Regions from separate parts of the Stenotrophomonas sp. CS3K5 genome, predicted to be linked through region 2. Evidence: predicted binding sites of a transcription regulator. Region 2 holds the regulator's gene; the other holds the start of a gene.
The links. The regulator FliA, encoded in region 2, starts transcription of late flagellar genes. The targets are predictions, from matches to a motif close to TAAAGTTTNNCNNNCNNNGGCCGATAA.
Positions count from the first base shown of each region.

Region 1: the regulator FliA is predicted to act here: its motif matches at 3,609-3,635, upstream of AC5YGJ_RS00650 (methyl-accepting chemotaxis protein).

Region 1 is NZ_JCAKRX010000001.1:147,266-152,966, reverse strand. It holds gene AC5YGJ_RS00660 (DUF937 domain-containing protein) at 1-575, opposite strand, end outside; gene mutS (DNA mismatch repair protein MutS) at 710-3,301, opposite strand; gene AC5YGJ_RS00650 (methyl-accepting chemotaxis protein) at 3,667-5,701, shown strand, end outside.
Region 2 is NZ_JCAKRX010000002.1:536,033-541,733, forward strand. It holds gene flhA (flagellar biosynthesis protein FlhA) at 1-87, shown strand, start outside; gene flhF (flagellar biosynthesis GTPase FlhF) at 233-1,855, shown strand; gene AC5YGJ_RS05040 (MinD/ParA family ATP-binding protein) at 1,842-2,729, shown strand; gene AC5YGJ_RS05045 (RNA polymerase sigma factor FliA) at 2,726-3,469, shown strand; gene cheY (chemotaxis response regulator CheY) at 3,527-3,919, shown strand; gene AC5YGJ_RS05055 (protein phosphatase CheZ) at 3,919-4,524, shown strand; gene AC5YGJ_RS05060 (chemotaxis protein CheA) at 4,527-5,701, shown strand, end outside.

The DNA of each region.
Region 1 (5,701 bases), on a different contig from region 2:
AGCTTCATCAGATCGCTGGCTCCGAACTGGCCGTCGCCGTCCTGGTCCAGTACTCCGCCGAGCAGGCTGCCGATGCCGCCGGACTGTTGCGTTTCCTGGCCCAGTGCCTGGCTCAGCTGGCCTGCGTTGCCGCCCTGGGCGAAGCGTTGGGCCAGGAAGGACATCACGATGGGGGCGAGGATCGCCAGCAGCTTGCCCGAGGTGCCGCTGTCGAGGCCGGTCTTCTGCCCGAGCAGTTGTGCCGCCTGCGGTTGCTGGCCACCGAACACATGGCCGAGGATGCCGGCGCCATCGGTGGCGCCGCTGCCACCGCCGCCCATCACCGCGCCCAGGATGCCGCCCAGGTCGAAGCCGCCGCCACCGCTGTGGTCGCGCTGCAACGCGTTGAGCAGCGACTGCGCGCCCTGTGGCTCACTGGCGTTCTGCCCCATCGCGCCGAGCAGCAGGGGCAGGGCGCTGCCGACAGCCTGGGCGGTCTGGCTGCTGTCCAGGCCGAGTTGCTGGGACACCTGCTGCAGGCCTTGGCCCTGCTGCAGCTGCTGGAAGAGAGATGCAGCAAGCGATTCGGTGTTCATGGCAGTCTCCGTTCGGTGAAGGAAGGACTGCCCGAGCATAACGCCGGGTACACGACGGCAATGCGAAGGGTTCATGGCGCCCGGGCGGGCGCCGTGTCGACCGGTAGCGCCGGGCCATGCCTGGCGGCCCTGGGTTACAACAACGCCTTCAACCGGTACAGCGCTTCCAGCGCCTGCTTCGGGGTCAACTCGTCCGGATCGATCGCCGCCAGCGCTTCCTGCGCCTTGCTGGATGGCGCGCTGAACAGGCCAAACTGCTGCGGTGCGTCCAGTGCCTGCGGTGCCAGTTCGGCCGCGTGGCTTTCGCCGCCACGCTGTTCCAGCTCGGCCAGGCGACGACGCGCCTGCGCCACGGTCGCGCGCGGCAGGCCGGCCAGCGCCGCCACCTGCAGGCCGAAGCTGCGGTTGGCCGGGCCGTCCTTCACTGCGTGCATGAACACCAGCGCCTCGCCATGCTCGACCGCGTCCAGGTGCACGTTGGCAATGCCGCTGCGGCCGCCCTCGTGCTGTTCGTCGGCCAGCGCGGTCAGTTCGAAGTAGTGGGTGGCAAACAGCGTGTAGCAGCGGTTCTGGTAGGCCAGGTGGCGCGCCACCGCGTCGGCCAGCGCCAGGCCGTCATAGGTGGAGGTGCCACGGCCGATCTCGTCCATCAGCACCAGCGAGTGCGCGGTGGCGTGGTGCAGGATGTAGCTGGTTTCGGCCATTTCCACCATGAAGGTGGATTGCCCGCGCGCCAGGTCGTCGCCGGCGCCGATGCGGGTGAGGATGCGGTCGATCGGGCCGATCAACGCGCGGCTGGCCGGCACGAAGCTGCCGATGTGGGCCAGCAGCACGATCAGCGCGTTCTGCCGCATGTAGGTGGATTTACCGCCCATGTTCGGGCCGGTGATGACCAGCATGCGACGGTCTGGATGCAGGTCCAGATCGTTGGGTTCGAACGGCTGTTCGCGCACCGCCTCGACCACCGGGTGGCGGCCGCGTTCGATTTTCAGGCAGGGCTCGGCCTGCAGTTCCGGGCGTGCCCAGTCCAGCGCCTGTGCGCGCTCGGCGAAGGCGGCCAGCACGTCCAGTTCGCTCAGCGCCGCCGCACACTGCTTCAGCGGTTCCAGCTGGCTGCCCAGCGTGTCGAGCAGTTGTTCGTAGAGGTACTTCTCGCGCGACAACGAACGGTCGCGCGCGGACAGCACCTTGTCTTCGAACGCTTTCAGTTCTTCGGTGATGTAGCGCTCGGCATTGGTCAACGTCTGCCGGCGGGTGTAGTGCACCGGCGCGCGCTCGGACTGGCCCTTGCTGATTTCGATGTAGTAGCCGTGCACGCGGTTGTAGCCCACCTTCAGGGTGGGAATGCCGCTGCTTTCGCGTTCGCGCTGTTCCAGGTCGACCAGGAACTGGTCGGCGTGGGTCGACAGCCGGCGCAGTTCGTCCAGTTCCTCGTCGAAGCCATCAGCCAGCACGCCGCCATCGCTCAGCTTCAGCGGTGGCATTTCGGCAATCGCGCTCGCCAGCAGCTGCGCGCATTCGTCGTGCTCGCCCAGCGCGGCGTGCAGGGTCTGCAGGCGCGGCGAATCCAGCGGTGCCAGCACCTCGCGCACAGCCGGCAGCAGGCCCAGGCCATCACGCAGGGTGGAGAAGTCGCGCGGGCGCGCCGAGCGCAGTGCAACGCGGGTGAGGATGCGCTCCAGATCACCCAGGCGGCGGAACTGCTCGCGGATGTCGGCGTCGCCGCCGCGATCAATCAGGGTTTCCACGGCGTGATGGCGCTGCACCAGCACCTCGCGCAGGCGCAGCGGACGATGCAGCCAGCGCCGCAGCAGCCGCCCGCCCATCGGCGTGACCGTGCTGTCGAGCACGCCCAGCAGGGTGTTGCGGGTATCGCCGTCGACGCGCGTATCCAGCTCCAGGTGGCGGCGGGTAGCGGCGTTCATCGCGATTGCCTCGCCGGCGGTTTCCATCGCGATCGAGGTCAGGTGCGGCAGGCGCTGCTTCTGGGTTTCCTCCACATAGCCCAGCAGGGCGCCGGCGGCGGCGGTGGCGCGCGGCTTGTCGTCGATGCCGAAACCGCTCAGGTCATGCAGCTTGAAGAAGGCCAGCAGCTGGCGGCGGCCGCTGTCGGCGTCGAACAGCCACGGTGCGCGGCGGCGCACGCCGGTGCGCTGGCGCAGGAACTCCGGCCAGTTCTCTTCGTCAGGCACCAGCAGTTCGGCCGGCTCCAGGCGCGCCAGTTCGGCTTCCAGCGCGTCGTCGGTCTCCACTTCGTTGACCAGGAAGCGACCACCGGCCAGGTCGGCCCAGGCCAGGCCGTAGCCCTGGCGGGTACGCGACAGGGCCATCAGCAGGGTGTCGCGGCGCTCGTCCAGCAGCGCCTCGTCGGTGACCGTGCCGGGGGTGACGATGCGCACTACCTTGCGTTCGACCAGCCCCTTGGCCAGCGCCGGATCGCCGATCTGCTCGCAGATGGCCACCGACTCGCCCAGCGCCACCAGCCGCGCCAGATAGCCTTCGTAGGCATGCACCGGCACACCGGCCATCGGGATCGGCGCGCCGCCGGAACTGCCGCGCTGGGTCAGGGTGATGTCGAGCAGGCGCGCGGCCTTGCGTGCATCGTCGTAGAACAGCTCGTAGAAGTCGCCCATGCGGAAGAACAGCAGCAGGTCCGGGTAGTCGGACTTGGCTGCGAAGAACTGCTTCATCAGCGGGGTGTGTTCGGCGGACTTGTCTTTGGACATGGGACTCGTGGATCGGGGCATCCGGCCGCGCCGGAAGGCTGCGGCGGCGGAGCAGGGACAGGGCCGTCCATGGTAACTGCTGGGGCACCCGGGTGCCGGTACCGATGCCGGGCCACAAGGTGCATCAGCCGCTGCCGGTGCGATCTGCCGAGGGCGGGTGGGCCCCTCCACGGCGATCGCCCGTCGGGGATTCCCGGTATCCGTCTCAAGGGTATTAACTGGCATTATGAATGCGGGTATCAGGGGTATTTCCCAGGCCGCTTCGCACAGTTCAGGATATTCTTGAAGGTATATGAAGAAAATCTCTTAAAGATTCTCCCGGTCACGCCGCCATCGATCGTACGGCCATGATCAAGGGAATTGAGATGCTCGCCTTACGCAACCTCCGTGTGGGTTCCCGGCTGGGTGCCGGGTTTGGTCTGCTGCTCCTGTTCATCCTGGCCATCGTCGGCCTGGTGCTGTACGGAAATCACCTCAAGTCCGCCCAGTTCGAAAAGGTGGTGGACGTGAACATGGTGAAGATGCGGCTGTTGAACGACATGCTCGATACCAACAACGCGATGCTGATGCACCGGCGGTTGATGGTGATCAAGCGCGGCGAGGATTTCGACAAGGATTATCAGCAGGCCCTGCAGCTGTCGCATACCTACGACGGTATATGGGCACGTTACGTCAAGATTCCGCGCGACGCCACCGGAGATGCGCTGGTGGCGAAAATCGAGGCGGCGCGCAAGGCCACCGAGGTTTCCACCGGGCAGCTGCATGCACGCATGAAGGCCGGTGATTTCGACGGTGCCGCCCGCGAACTGCTGGCCGAGCATGGTCTGGCGACTGTGTGGAACGAATCCATTTCCGCGCTGCTGCGCCACCAGGAATCGCTGACCGCGCGCAGCCGCGAAGAGTATCGCGCCACCGAGGCCTGGACCGGCACGCTGTCGATGGTATTTGGCGCACTGAGCCTGCTGCTGGGGTCATTGGCGGCCTGGGCGATCACCCGCAGCCTGACCCGCCCGTTGGCCGGGGCGGTGAAGCTGGCCGACGGTATCGCCAGCGGACGCCTGGACACTGCCATCGACGCCTCGGGCAACGATGAGGTGACCCAGCTGCTGAAGTCGATGCAGCGCATGCAGGCCCAGGTGCAGGCGGTGATGGCGGCACAGGGCGAGCTGGCCCGCCAGCACGATGCGGGGAGTCTCAGCTATCGCATGGACGAGAGCGCGTTCCCGGGCGACTACGGACGCATGGTGCACGAGACCAATGCCCTGGTGGGCTCGCACGTACAGGTGCAGAACCGCTTGATCGAGGTGATGAAGCATTACGCGCGCGGTGACCTGTCGGTGGACATGGATCCATTGCCGGGCGAGAAGGCGGCGATCACCCAGGCCATGGACGAGACCAAGCGCAGCCTGTCGGCGATCAATGGCGAGATCCGCCGGCTGGCGACTGCAGCGGCCGCCGGCGATTTCAGCCAGCGCGGTGATGAAGCGCGCTTCTCCTACGAGTTTGGTGACATGGTGGCCGGGCTGAACCGGCTGATGCAGACCACCGACGAGAATCTGGTACAGGTCTCGACCCTGCTGCAGGCGATCTCGCGCGGCGACCTGACCGTGCGCATGGAAGGTGACTTCCATGGCGTGTTCGCGCGCATGCGGGACGACTGCAACGCCACCGTCGATCAGCTCAAGCAGATCGTCGGGCGCATCCAGTCCAGTGCATCGAGCATCACTCTGGCCGCAGGCGAGATCGCCGCCGGCAATACCGACCTGTCGCGGCGCACCGAGCAGCAGGCGGCCAACCTGGAAGAGACCGCCGCATCGATGGAGGAACTGACCTCCACCGTCAAGCAGAACGCCGAGCACGCGCGCCAGGCCAACCAGCTGGCCATCGGCGCGCATGGCGTGGCGACACAGGGCGGCGATGTGGTCGGCCAGGTGGTGACCACCATGTCCGCCATCGAAGCCGCTTCGAAGAAGATCGCCGAGATCATCAGCGTCATCGACGGCATCGCCTTCCAGACCAACATCCTGGCGTTGAACGCCGCAGTGGAAGCCGCGCGTGCCGGCGAGCAGGGTAGAGGCTTTGCGGTGGTGGCCAGCGAAGTGCGCACGCTGGCGCAGCGCTCGGCGGGGGCGGCCAAGGAGATCAAGGGGCTGATCGAGGATTCGGTGGGCAAGGTGGCCGATGGATCGGCACTGGTGCGTCAGGCCGGCACCACCATGGGCGAGATCGTGGCCTCGGTGCAGCGCGTGACCGACATCATGGCCGACATTTCCGCAGCCTCGCAGGAGCAGAGTTCGGGCATCGAGCAGGTCAACCAGGCGGTGGTGCAGATGGACGAGACCACGCAGCAGAATGCAGCGCTGGTGGAAGAAGCCAGTGCCGCCGCACGCTCGATGGCGG
Region 2 (5,701 bases):
CGCCACAGCGTTCCGTCGCTGTCGGTCCTGGCCTACAGCGAGGTGCCGGAGGACAAGCGCCTGAAGCTGGTCGGAACGATCAGCTGACGCCGCCCGCCGATGCGCCAGAAAACAGACACCACTTCCGAACCAACGCAACAGACAGATACCAAGGGGAACCCGCACCGTGCAGACCACCGACCACCCGAGTTCCCCGAACGCCACCCCGCCGTCTTCGTCCCGTGACCACAGCATGAAAATCAAACGATTCGTCGCCGCCGACATGCGCTCGGCCATGAACCTGGTGCGCAAGGAGCACGGCCCCGACGCCGTGATCCTGTCCAACCGCCGGATCGAGGAAGGCATCGAGATCGTGGCCGCCGCCAACTACGATGAGAGCGCCGTGCAGCGTGCACTGGAAGCCTCGCGCCGTGACGTGGCGCCGCCGCCGGCACCGAAGCCGCGCACCGCCGCCGATGCGGTGATTGCCGCCGTCACCCGCCGCCGCAGCAGCACCCCGGCACCGGAACCGGTCGCCGCCACCACCTCGGCGGTGGCGGCCCTGGCCCGCGCCGCGGTCGGTGCCACCGGCCGCACCCTGGACAGCGCCGACGAGATCGTGCCGACCCGTGGCAGCACCGGCTTCGCCGCCACCCTGGCGCGCGCCGCCGTCAACGAACCGACGCTGCCGGAACAGATCTTCGCCCCGTTCGCCGAGCCCATCGTCGCGCCGGCAGCGGTGGCCGTAGCAGCACCCAACCGCGCCCGCTTCCAGATCGACCCGCCGCACGAAACGCATCACGAAAGCCCCGCCCCGGCAGTGCAGCCGCCGCCGCTGCCGACTGCCGCCGTGGCCGAGGCGCCGGCCGAATCGACCGTCAGCGAACCGGCACCGGTGGACGCCGACGACGACGCCAGCCCGGCGCCGATGCTGGCGCCGGCCCCGGCGCTGACCGTGGTGGCCCAGGACGACGCCGAGATCCGCCAGCTGCGCCAGGAAGTGGCCGGCATGCGCCAGGTGATCGAGCGCGAGATGAACCGCTTCACCGACGAGCGCCTGCGCGGCTGCCCGGTGCGTGCCACCGCCCTGGACCTGATGGATGAGTACGGCTTCGACGCTGGCCTGGCCCGCGACGTGGCCATGCAGATCCCACTGGAGACCGAAGCCCACCGCGGCCGCGGCCTGATGCTGGGGCTGATCTCGCGCAAGCTGCCGATCGCCCCGGTCGACCCGCTGGAAGAAGGCGGTGTGATCGCGCTGGTCGGCCCGACCGGCGCCGGCAAGACCACCACCATCGCCAAGCTGGCCTCGCGCTTCGCCGAGAAGCACGCCCCGCGTGACGTTGCCCTGGTGACCACCGACACCACCCGCATCGGCGCCCGCGAACAGCTGTACGGCTACGGCCGCCAGCTCGGCATCGCCGTGCACGAGGCCAACAGCGGTACCGACCTGGACCAGCTGCTGGAACGCCTGAAGGACTACAAGCTGGTGCTGATCGACACAGCCGGCCTGGGCCCGCGTGACCGCGCACTGGCCGCCCAGCTGCAGTGGCTGCGCGCCGCCCGCCAGGTGCGCACCCTGCTGGTGCTGCCGGCCAACACCAGTTTCGGCGACATGGACGAGGTGGTCCGCCGCTTTGGCGCGGCCAACCTGCAGGGGCTGGTGCTGAGCAAGCTGGACGAGACCGGCCGTTTCGGCAACGCGCTGTCGGTGGCCGTGGATCACAGCCTGCCGATCACCTGGGTGACTGACGGCCAGGACGTACCGGAGGACCTGCACCGGGCCAGTGCGGCCAATCTCGTACTTCGCCTTGAAGATTTGCGCCGAGCGGCCGATATGCCCTGCAACCCGGAGTTGAACCATGCCGTCGCGTGAGTACGCCAAGCTGACCAAGACCTTCCCGCTGTCGGCCACCCGCAGCGAGCCGCTCGGCCCTGTGCGCACCATTGCCGTGACCGGCGGCAAGGGCGGCGTGGGCAAGACCAACGTGTCGGCCAACCTGGCCGTGGCGCTGGCCGGCATGGGCAAGCGCACGCTGCTGCTGGATGCGGACCTGGGCCTGGCCAACATCGACGTGATCCTGGGGTTGAACCCCACCTTCACGCTGGCCGACCTGGTCGCCGGCCGCTGCTCGCTGGATGACGTCATCGTCGAAGGCCCGAACGGCGTGCTGGTGGTCCCGGCCGCGTCCGGCCGCCGGCACATGGCCGAACTGGCCCCGGCCGAGCACGTCGGCCTGGTCAACGTGTTCTCCGAACTGGAGCGCGAGCTGGACATCATGGTGGTGGACACCGCCGCCGGCATCACCGATGGCGTGCTGACCTTCTGCCAGGCCGCACAGGACACCGTGGTGGTGGTCTGCGACGAACCGGCCTCGATCACCGACGCCTACGCGCTGATCAAGGTGCTCTCGCGCGAGCGTGGGGTGGACCGCATCCAGGTGGTGGCCAACATGGTGCGCGACCCCAACGAAGGCCGCGTGCTGTACGAAAAGCTGACCCGCGTCTGCGAGAAGTTCCTGGCCGATGTCTCATTGAATTACCTGGGCTGCGTGCCGCAGGATGACTGGTTGCGCCTGTCGGTGCAGCGCCAGCAGCCGGTGGTCAAGGCCTACCCATCCAGCCCGGCTGCACTGGCGATCACCGAGATCGCACGGCGCACCGCGCGCTGGCAGGCGCCGACCGAACCGCGTGGCGGCGTCGAGTTCTTCCTCGAACGCATCCTCAAGCAGCGCGGGGTGGCCGCATGAAAGGCGCAGCCCAGTACCGGGAGGTCCAGCGCTCGGCGGCCAACGAGGTCATCGCCCAGCATTCGGACCTGGTGCGGCGCATCGCCCACCACCTGGCCGCACGCCTGCCGGCCAGCGTCGAAGTCGACGACCTGATCCAGGCCGGCATGATGGGCCTGATCGAGGCCTCGCGCAGCTACGACGCCGACCAGGGCGCCTCGTTCGAGACCTACGCGTCGATCCGCATCCGCGGTTCGATGATCGACGAGATCCGTCGTGGCGATTGGGTGCCGCGTTCGGTGCACCGCCGTGCACGCGATGCTGCTGCCACCATCCGCCGCCTGGAACAGAGCAGTGGCCGTGCCGCCAGCGCCACCGAAGTGGCCGCCGCGATGGACATGCCGCTGCCCGAATACCTGCGGCTGATGGAAGACGCCGCGCGCGGCCAGGTGCTGAGCCTGGAATCGCGTATCGAGGACCAGGGCGAACTGGATACCGTCGCCCAGGGCGGCCCGACCCCGCAGCAGGTGCTGGAGCGCGGCGAGTTCGGCCGCGAGCTGGGCAAGGCCATCGGCCACCTGCCCGAGCGCGAACAGCTGGTGCTCTCGCTCTACTACGAGCAGGAGCTGAACCTGAAGGAGATCGGTGCGGTGCTCGGCGTGAGCGAGTCGCGGGTCTGCCAGATCCACGGCCAGGCGGTGCTGCGCCTGCGTGGCCGACTGAAGATTTTCGAGGCGGTCGACGCCGGCCTTGAAGAATGAACATCCCCGAGGCGTCTGCCCCCGGCCGCCCGGAATGAACAACAAAGGAACTCTGCTTTGAACAAGAACATGCGCATCCTGATCGTCGACGACTTCTCGACCATGCGTCGCATCGTCAAGAACCTGCTGGGCGATCTGGGCTTCACCAACACCGCCGAAGCCGAGGACGGGCATGCCGCGCTGTCGCTGCTGCAGAGCCAGCCGTTCGATTTCGTGGTCACCGACTGGAACATGCCGGTGATGACCGGCATCGAGCTGCTCAAGGCGATCCGCGCCGATGCCAAGCTGAAGACCCTGCCGGTGTTGATGGTGACCGCCGAAGCCAAGCGCGAGCAGATCATCGAAGCCGCCCAGAGCGGCGTCAACGGCTACATCATCAAGCCGTTCACCGCGCAGACCCTGGAAGAAAAGCTGGGCAAGATCTTCGAACGCCTGGCGGCCAGCGCCTGATGGATACCACGGTCGACAAGAACGCCCTTGCCCTGCGCCTGCAGGAAGCCCTGGACGCGCTGGAGTCCGGTGACGAGGCCGCCTGGCGGCAGCGCATCGACGGACTGGTCGCGCTGCGCACGCAGCCGATGATGAGCGGTCTTTCGCGGCTGGCCCGCGAACTCGGCCAGGCGCTGGGTGAACTGCCGACCGTGCCCAGCGATGCCGGTGAACTGGACGACGCCTGCGCGCGCCTGGACCACGTGGTGGCGATGACCGAACAGGCCACCCACCGCACCCTGGACCTGGCCGAGGAATGCCGCAGCCTGACCGAGCAACTGCGCGCCGAAGGCCTGCAGCCGGGCCAGGACGCGCAGCTAGAGCGCATCCGCCACAACCTCACCGAGATCGCCCTGACCCAGAGCTACCAGGACCTGACCGGGCAGATCATCCGTCGCGTGGTCGGCATCGTGCGCCGCGTGCACGAAGGCTTCGGCGCGCTCGGCCTGCCGCCGGAACAGCATCGCACCGACCCGGAACTGGCCGGGCCGGCACTGAAGGGACTGGACCGCCACGCGGTCTCGCAGAACGACGCCGACGACCTGTTGTCGGATCTGGGGCTGTAAGCATGAGCGCGGTATCCGACGACATCACTGCCGATTTCATCATCGAGGCACAGGAAATCCTGGACCGCCTGGGCGAACAGCTGGTGTCGCTGGAGCAGGCGCCGCAGGACAGCGAGCAGCTCAACGCGGTGTTCCGCGGCTACCACACGCTCAAGGGCGGCGCCGGCTTCCTCGGCGTCACCGCCATGGTCGAGTTGTGCCACGCCGCCGAAGAAGCCCTCGGCATCGCGCGCGCCGGCCAGGCCGTGCTGCAGGCCCATCACTTCGACGCGGCCCAGCAGTCGCTGGATTACCTGCAGTCGATGCTCGACGCGGTGTCCTCGGGCACCGAGCCGGGTTATGCGCCGCCGGAGCTGATCGCACAGTTCGACATGCACGGTGGCGGTACCGCAGCCCCGACCGCCGCCGCACCCGCCGCTGCCGGCGGCGACCTGATCACCGAAGACGAATTCGAGGCCCTGCTCGACCAGCTGCACGGCGGCAACGCGCCGACCGCGGTCGCGCCGGCGAAGAAGGCCGACGACGGCCTGATCAGCGAAGACGAGTTCGAAGCCCTGCTCGACCAGCTGCACGGTGGCGCCGCGCCCGGCAGCAAGCCGGTCGCCGCCACGCCGGTCGCTGCGACGCCTGCGCCGCGCCCGGCGGCCGCCACCCCGGCAGCCAAGCCGGCCGCCAAGCCGCTGGCCGAAGCCGAGCACACCGTGCGCGTGGATACCAAGCGCCTGGATGCGATCGTCAACCTGATCGGCGAGCTGGTGCTGTCACGCAACCGCCTGAAGACGCTGCGCGCACGCCTGCGCGATGAAGAGCTGGACCGCGCCGTATCCACCCTGGACATCGCCACCGCGCGACTGCAGTCGGCGGTGATGCGCACCCGCATGCAGCCGGTCGGCAAGGTGTTCTCGCGCTTCCCCAAGGTCGCCCGCGATGTCGCCCGCTCGCTGAAGAAGGAAGTGGATCTGGAACTGATCGGCGCCGAGACCGAGCTCGACCGCAACCTGGTCGAAGCCCTGGCCGACCCGCTGGTTCACCTGGTCCGCAATGCCATCGACCATGGCGTGGAAATGCCCGAACTGCGCGAAGCGCAGGGCAAGCCGCGGATGGGCCATGTGCGCCTGTCGGCGCAGCAGGAAGGTGACTACGTCAGCATCGAGGTGCAGGACGATGGCGCCGGCAT